Regions from separate parts of the Paenibacillus sp. FSL R10-2771 genome, predicted to be linked through region 3. Evidence: a T-box and tRNA genes for the amino acid it is inferred to sense, from the RefSeq annotation. Region 3 holds a T-box; the other regions hold tRNA genes.
The links. The T-box of region 3 lies ahead of NSU14_RS00410 (glutamine--tRNA ligase/YqeY domain fusion protein). A T-box ahead of a tRNA ligase gene usually reads a tRNA of that ligase, here a tRNA-Gln.
Positions count from the first base shown of each region.

Region 1: it has a tRNA-Gln gene. The T-box ahead of NSU14_RS00410 (glutamine--tRNA ligase/YqeY domain fusion protein) is inferred to sense a tRNA for this amino acid. The anticodon was not compared.
Region 2: it has a tRNA-Gln gene. The T-box ahead of NSU14_RS00410 (glutamine--tRNA ligase/YqeY domain fusion protein) is inferred to sense a tRNA for this amino acid. The anticodon was not compared.

Region 1 covers NZ_JBBOBM010000001.1:240,089-242,321, forward strand. The annotation lists tRNA gene NSU14_RS01105 (tRNA-Ser) at 1-29, shown strand, start outside; tRNA gene NSU14_RS01110 (tRNA-Glu) at 61-132, shown strand; tRNA gene NSU14_RS01115 (tRNA-Val) at 138-213, shown strand; tRNA gene NSU14_RS01120 (tRNA-Met) at 247-323, shown strand; tRNA gene NSU14_RS01125 (tRNA-Asp) at 328-405, shown strand; tRNA gene NSU14_RS01130 (tRNA-Phe) at 425-500, shown strand; tRNA gene NSU14_RS01135 (tRNA-Thr) at 521-596, shown strand; tRNA gene NSU14_RS01140 (tRNA-Tyr) at 602-687, shown strand; tRNA gene NSU14_RS01145 (tRNA-Trp) at 693-766, shown strand; tRNA gene NSU14_RS01150 (tRNA-His) at 793-868, shown strand; tRNA gene NSU14_RS01155 (tRNA-His) at 918-993, shown strand; tRNA gene NSU14_RS01160 (tRNA-Gln) at 1,012-1,086, shown strand; tRNA gene NSU14_RS01165 (tRNA-Gly) at 1,093-1,167, shown strand; tRNA gene NSU14_RS01170 (tRNA-Cys) at 1,175-1,248, shown strand; tRNA gene NSU14_RS01175 (tRNA-Leu) at 1,278-1,356, shown strand; gene NSU14_RS01180 (aldo/keto reductase) at 1,509-2,233, opposite strand, start outside.
Region 2 covers NZ_JBBOBM010000001.1:6,383,014-6,385,246, reverse strand. The annotation lists rRNA gene NSU14_RS27565 (23S ribosomal RNA) at 1-88, shown strand, start outside; rRNA gene rrf (5S ribosomal RNA) at 166-282, shown strand; tRNA gene NSU14_RS27555 (tRNA-Ile) at 346-422, shown strand; tRNA gene NSU14_RS27550 (tRNA-Asn) at 426-501, shown strand; tRNA gene NSU14_RS27545 (tRNA-Ser) at 505-594, shown strand; tRNA gene NSU14_RS27540 (tRNA-Glu) at 646-717, shown strand; tRNA gene NSU14_RS27535 (tRNA-Val) at 723-798, shown strand; tRNA gene NSU14_RS27530 (tRNA-Met) at 832-908, shown strand; tRNA gene NSU14_RS27525 (tRNA-Asp) at 913-990, shown strand; tRNA gene NSU14_RS27520 (tRNA-Gln) at 1,196-1,270, shown strand; tRNA gene NSU14_RS27515 (tRNA-Lys) at 1,298-1,373, shown strand; tRNA gene NSU14_RS27510 (tRNA-Leu) at 1,390-1,473, shown strand; tRNA gene NSU14_RS27505 (tRNA-Gly) at 1,481-1,555, shown strand; tRNA gene NSU14_RS27500 (tRNA-Arg) at 1,566-1,642, shown strand; tRNA gene NSU14_RS27495 (tRNA-Pro) at 1,796-1,869, shown strand; tRNA gene NSU14_RS27490 (tRNA-Gly) at 1,882-1,952, shown strand; gene NSU14_RS27485 (helix-turn-helix transcriptional regulator) at 2,171-2,233, shown strand, end outside.
Region 3 covers NZ_JBBOBM010000001.1:67,143-69,375, forward strand. The annotation lists gene NSU14_RS00405 (hypothetical protein) at 1-843, shown strand, start outside; T-box leader at 925-1,187, shown strand; gene NSU14_RS00410 (glutamine--tRNA ligase/YqeY domain fusion protein) at 1,264-2,233, shown strand, end outside.

The DNA of each region.
Region 1 (2,233 bases), 170 kb from region 3:
TCTCGAGGGTTCGAATCCCTCTCTCTCCGTAGCTTTACCTTACAAATATTTAATCAGCATGGCTCGTTGGTCAAGGGGTTAAGACACCTCCCTTTCACGGAGGTAACATGGGTTCGAATCCCATACGAGTCATATATGGAGGCTTAGCTCAGCTGGGAGAGCATCTGCCTTACAAGCAGAGGGTCGGGGGTTCGAACCCCTCAGCCTCCACCATCTATCTTTAACAGAATAGATCTTTAACATTGACGCGGGGTGGAGCAGCCCGGTAGCTCGTCGGGCTCATAACCCGAAGGCCGCAGGTTCAAATCCTGCCCCCGCAACCAATTTGGAACCGTGGTGTAGTTGGCCTAACATGCCTGCCTGTCACGCAGGAGATCGCGGGTTCGAATCCCGTCGGTTCCGCCATCTTTATGAAGAAATGTTCGGCTCGGTAGCTCAGTCGGTAGAGCAAAGGACTGAAAATCCTTGTGTCGGGGGTTCGATTCCCTCCCGCGCCACCATATTTTTTACAACTTAATATGCCGGTGTAGCTCAATTGGTAGAGCAACTGACTTGTAATCAGTAGGTTGGGGGTTCAAGTCCTCTCGCCGGCACCATCCTCGGAGGCTTAGCGAAGTGGCCAAACGCATCAGACTGTAAATCTGCTCACGTACGTGTTCGGTGGTTCGAATCCATCAGCCTCCACCATTTTTAGGGGCATAGTTTAAAGGTAGAACAACGGTCTCCAAAACCGTTGGTGTGGGTTCAATTCCTGCTGCCCCTGCCAAGTAATATCCTATAAAATTTAATATGGCGATCGTGGCGAAGTGGTTAACGCACCGGATTGTGGTTCCGGCATTCGTGGGTTCGAGACCCATCGGTCGCCCCATTTCTTTTATAAGGGTTATAAGGCATTGCAATTAAATAAGCTTCATATGGCGACTGTGGCGAAGGGGTTAACGCACCGGATTGTGGTTCCGGCATTCGTGGGTTCGAGACCCATCAGTCGCCCCATTTTATTAAATCAAATGTTGGGGATTAGCCAAGCGGTAAGGCAACGGACTTTGACTCCGTCATTCATAGGTTCGATTCCTATATCCCCAGCCATTATATGCGGACGTGGCTCAGCGGTAGAGCATCGCCTTGCCAAGGCGAGGGTCGCGGGTTCGATTCCCGTCGTCCGCTCCATTTTTTTGGTGCCATAGCCAAGTGGTAAGGCAAAGCTCTGCAAAAGCTTTATCCCCAGTTCAAATCTGGGTGGCACCTCCATTATCTTTTAGAACTAATTCTATGTATATGCCGGCGTGGCGGAATGGCAGACGCGCTCGACTCAAAATCGAGTGGGAAACCGTGGAGGTTCGAGTCCTCTCGCCGGTATAATTTATGAAACTAGTCCCTTAGGAGTTTGACTCCTGAGGGATTTTTATATTTATACTCCATCTCAAATTAAGGATAAAACCCGCAACGAACTTAGATCATCAAATTCGTTGCGGGTTTTATATGTTTTATATGTTGATGCTAAGACTCACTTAAGGAAGCACGTTCCCGGCCGCGCGGTAGATCTCGTACCATTCCTGGCGGCTGAGGGTTATATCGGAAGCTTTGGCGATATCAAGCAAGCGCGCTGTGTTGGTGGTACCGACCACCGGCTGCATCTTAGCCGGATGGCGAAGGAGCCAGGCGATGGCGATGGCCGTATCTGCTACACCTTTTTCCGCAGTCAGACGGTTAATGACTTCATTCACCTCCGGGAACTTCTCATTGCCGAGGAATACGCCTTCAAAGAAACCGTATTGGAACGGTGACCAAGGCTGGATCGTCATATCATGCAGGCGGCTATACTCCAGGATGCCTCCATCATGGACAACTGATCCGGAATTTGTCATATTGACGTTGATCCCGGAATCGATCATGCCGGTGACCATTACGCTGAGCTGAAGCTGGTTGAACAGCAGGGGCTGCTTGACGTTCTTTTTCAGCAATTCAATCTGCAGGGGATTCTGGTTGCTGACGCCGAAGTGTTTCACCAAACCTCTGCTCTCCAGCTGATCAAAGGCTTCTGCTACTTCTTCAGGCTCCATAAGGGTGTCCGGGCGGTGCAGCAGCAGAACATCGACATAATCGGTCTTCAGGCGCTTCAGGCTGTTCTCTACCGAGCTCACAATATGCTCTTTGGAGAAGTCGAAGAAGCCATTACGGATTCCGCATTTGGTCTGAATCAGCAGTTGCTCACGCATGCCCGGACTTGCAGCCA
Region 2 (2,233 bases), 6.3 Mb from region 3:
CTTGAAGACGACGAGGTAGATAGGTTGGAGGTGGAAGTGCAGCAATGCATGGAGCTGACCAATACTAATCGGTCGAGGGCTTATCCAAATTTCGAACAACGCAGATTCGTTTCGGATTCAGTTTTCAGGAATCAATTCCTGAAGCATTTACCCTGTAAATGCCCGTTTGGTGGCGATAGCGGAGGGGTTCCACACGTACCCATCCCGAACACGACCGTTAAGCCCTCCAGCGCCGATGGTACTTGGACCGAAGGGTCCTGGGAGAGTAGGACGCCGCCAAGCGGACAATCCACACACACTGTGGTATTTTTTTTGCCCTTATTAGTTGCATAGTGGTATGAGAACGGGCCTTTAGCTCAGCTGGTTAGAGCGCACCTCTGATAAGGGTGAGGTCAGTGGTTCGAGTCCACTAAGGCCCACCATATTCCCTGATAGCTCAGTTGGTAGAGCACTCGACTGTTAATCGAGTTGTCACAGGTTCGAGTCCTGTTCGGGGAGCCATCTGGAGAGGTGTCCGAGTTTGGCCGAAGGAGCACGATTGGAAATCGTGTAGGCGCCACAAGCGTCTCGAGGGTTCGAATCCCTCTCTCTCCGTAGCTTTACCTTCCCTGTATAGGGATGAGAAGTAGAATTATTTAACAGCATGGCTCGTTGGTCAAGGGGTTAAGACACCTCCCTTTCACGGAGGTAACATGGGTTCGAATCCCATACGAGTCATATATGGAGGCTTAGCTCAGCTGGGAGAGCATCTGCCTTACAAGCAGAGGGTCGGGGGTTCGAACCCCTCAGCCTCCACCATCTATCTTTAACAGAATAGATCTTTAACATTGACGCGGGGTGGAGCAGCCCGGTAGCTCGTCGGGCTCATAACCCGAAGGCCGCAGGTTCAAATCCTGCCCCCGCAACCAATTTGGAACCGTGGTGTAGTTGGCCTAACATGCCTGCCTGTCACGCAGGAGATCGCGGGTTCGAATCCCGTCGGTTCCGCCATCTTTATTGCTTCAGGGATGAGAATTCCCAGGGTCCGCCCAAGCATAGGCATCGTAAGGAATACTTCGCAATCCCGTAACGGAGTGAAGAGTATCCCGCCTTGTTCCGCCATTTTTATTGTATGAAGGTATCAGGGATTGAGCATCCTATATCTCGAAGTATAGAGTATCCACCCGATTCCGTAGTGTTTGCTAATTATTAATATTGGGGATTAGCCAAGCGGTAAGGCAACGGACTTTGACTCCGTCATTCATAGGTTCGATTCCTATATCCCCAGCCATTTCATTTATGATTGCTTCTCTTATGAGAGCCATTAGCTCAGTTGGTAGAGCACCTGACTTTTAATCAGGGTGTCGAAGGTTCGAGTCCTTCATGGCTCACCATTTTCTTATAAAGTGTGCGCGTGTGGCGGAATGGCAGACGCACCAGACTTAGGATCTGGCGTTTCACGACGTGGGGGTTCAAGTCCCTTCACGCGCACCATGTTTTTGCGGACGTGGCTCAGCGGTAGAGCATCGCCTTGCCAAGGCGAGGGTCGCGGGTTCGATTCCCGTCGTCCGCTCCATATAGATTTTGCGCCCTTAGCTCAGCTGGATAGAGCGTTTGACTACGAATCAAAAGGCCGGGAGTTCGAATCTCTCAGGGCGCGCCATTTATAACTTCGTTGAATCATCAAAGTGTCCTCAGGATTCGAACGAGTTCGTTGGAGCATCAGCTTCAATAGCACAACTTCGCAATCGGATGCGAAGCATCCGTATCTCTCAGGGCGCGCCATTATTACTTTGCAGTATAGCTTTTATATTAACGGGATGTAGCTCAGCTTGGTAGAGCACCTGGTTTGGGACCAGGGGGTCGCATGTTCAAATCGTGTCATCCCGATATTTCACCTTTGCGGGTGTAGTTCAATGGTAGAACTTCAGCCTTCCAAGCTGATAGCGTGGGTTCGATTCCCATCACCCGCTTAAATAATAGTTACAGCAACCCTTGATATTCAAGGGTTTTTTTGTTTTTTTAGCATGGGGCGGAAGTATTGCTTACTAAAAATACATAGTATATGCTGGTGGCCGCTCTATGCGCTGGTAATGCTATATTATGCAGACAGCCATGTTTATATAGACCTGTTATATTAGAACTATGGAAGAACAGGCACTATTTACTTGGAAGTTGAGGAGCATTTATTATGACAGACAAAGTAATACGGATCTTCAAGATCATTAACGCCATCCAGTCGAATCCCGGGATT
Region 3 (2,233 bases):
TCATTCTATCTGGACAAGCTGGAGGATTCGCATATCCTGTTCCCGGCGGCTGCCATTTCCTGTATGGAGCGGCTCGGGGCGCTCTCCCAGGGGAGCTTCCTGCTGCTTACCGCAGACAAAGGCGACCACCGGCTGGAGAACTGGGAATTCGCCGAGCCGCCGAAGCTGATTCACCACGGCAGTATTTCACTCACGGCGAATTACCATGCGCTGGTGCATTATTTTGAACGGAAGGGCGCACAGTCCCAGTTCACGCAGCATCATTATAAGAATCTGAATGTCGGGTGCATTCTGATGCTTGAAGAGCCGATGCTCCATCCCCATACCCGTCTGGCCTACCGGCGGTTTGTAGAGCGGTTCGGACCGGATGATTTCTTCAGTCTGAAGGTGTGGATCGACAAAAATTACGATACGATCGGCATGCAGCAGATCCTGGCCTTCTGGCGGCTGGGCGGATATGATGCCGAGCTGTTCATCCAGAGTGCGGAGCGTATCTCCGCTCTGCTGCCGGATGCCAGTGATGATGAGCTGCTGGATCTGCAGCGCGGGATTGATCTGATGTGGAAAGGCTTCTATCCGATGCCGCAGAAATATGATCTGGCCCTGGACTGCGGTCTGCTGCTGTTCGAGATGGAGCAGTACGGGGAGTCCCGCCGCTTCCTGGAGCATTCACTGGCGACCAGTGACGAGGAGCCGGTAATTACTGTACTGTACTGCCTGGCTATTTGCAGCTATGAGCAGGAGGATGACGAAGCGGCGCTGGATTACACGCGCAGATCGCTTCTGATTGAGCCGGAGCATGAGGAAGCTTTGGAGCTCTTGGCGGCGCTGAGTCAGGGGTAAGGTTGTCCCGCAGACTGCTGCGCCTCCGGACACTGCTACACTTTACACGCTGCCTGTGATTTGTTATTCTGGATCAAATGATGAAACGCGATGACGAGAAGAGTACGTCTATTCATTCCCTCACAGAGAGCTCCGGGTGGTGCGAAGGAGCAGGGAAGGCTGGACCGAAACAAGCCTCTGAGCGGTGCACCGGAACCGGCTATGGCCGGGGATGGTACAACAGGAGCTCCTGTTACAGAGCTAGAGTATAAGCCCTGCCTTGCCGGCAGCGCCGTACTTGATGAGATTAATATGGCGACATATTAATAAACCTGGGGTGGTACCGCGAGAATCTCGTCCCCAAGACTACAGTCTTGGAGGTGAGGTTCTTTTTGTTGTCCCGTAAGGGCAGGTATCACCAATATACAGGAGGAGATCAGAATGACTGACGTTAATGTGAATGAGAGTGAACCGGCCGTGCCGGAGAATTATATGGATAAGCTGATCAGAGAAGACGTGGAGGGCGGAGTCTACAGCAGGGAGATCTGCACAAGGTTTCCGCCGGAGCCCAATGGTTATCTGCATATCGGCAGCGCTTTTGCCATCCACACGAATGTTGAGATTGCACGTAAGAATGGCGGCAGATTCCATCTGCGCTTCGATGATACCAACCCGCTGAAAGAGGATATGGAGTATGTAAAAGCTATTACCGAGGACATGGAATGGCTGGGCTGCAGCCCGGGAGAGCATATCTATTATGGCTCCGATTATTCGGAGGAAATCTGCCGCAGCGCAGAGGAGCTGATTCTTAAGGGGAAAGCTTATGTCTGCGACCTGACTCCGGAGGAGGTGACGTCCTACAGGGGGACATTAACCGAACCTGGTAAGGACAGTCCGTACCGGGAACGCTCGCCGGAAGAGAATTTGCGGCTGTTCAGGGAGATGCGTAATGGAGAATATCCTAACGGTGCTAAGGTGCTGCGGGCCAGAATCGACATGTCTTCGCCGAATATCAATCTGCGCGACCCGGTGCTATACCGGATCATTCATGCGGAGCATTACCGCACGGGGAAAGCCTGGTGCATCTATCCGATGTATGATTTTGCCCATCCGATTCAGGATGCCATTGAAGGGGTGACGCATTCACTGTGCTCCATCGAGTTCAAGGATCACCGGCCGCTATATGAGTGGGTGCTTAAGGAGCTGAATATTCCTGAACCCCCTAAGCAAAGGGAATTCGGCCGGGTGAATCTGACGGGAGTGGTCACGAGCAAACGTTATCTCCGGGCGCTGGTTGCCGGGAAGTATGTGGACGGCTGGGATGATCCGCGTCTGCCTACGCTCCGTGGACTGCGCAGACGCGGATTCACTCCGGAGAGCATCAAGGCTTTTGTCCGGGAGATCGGGATGG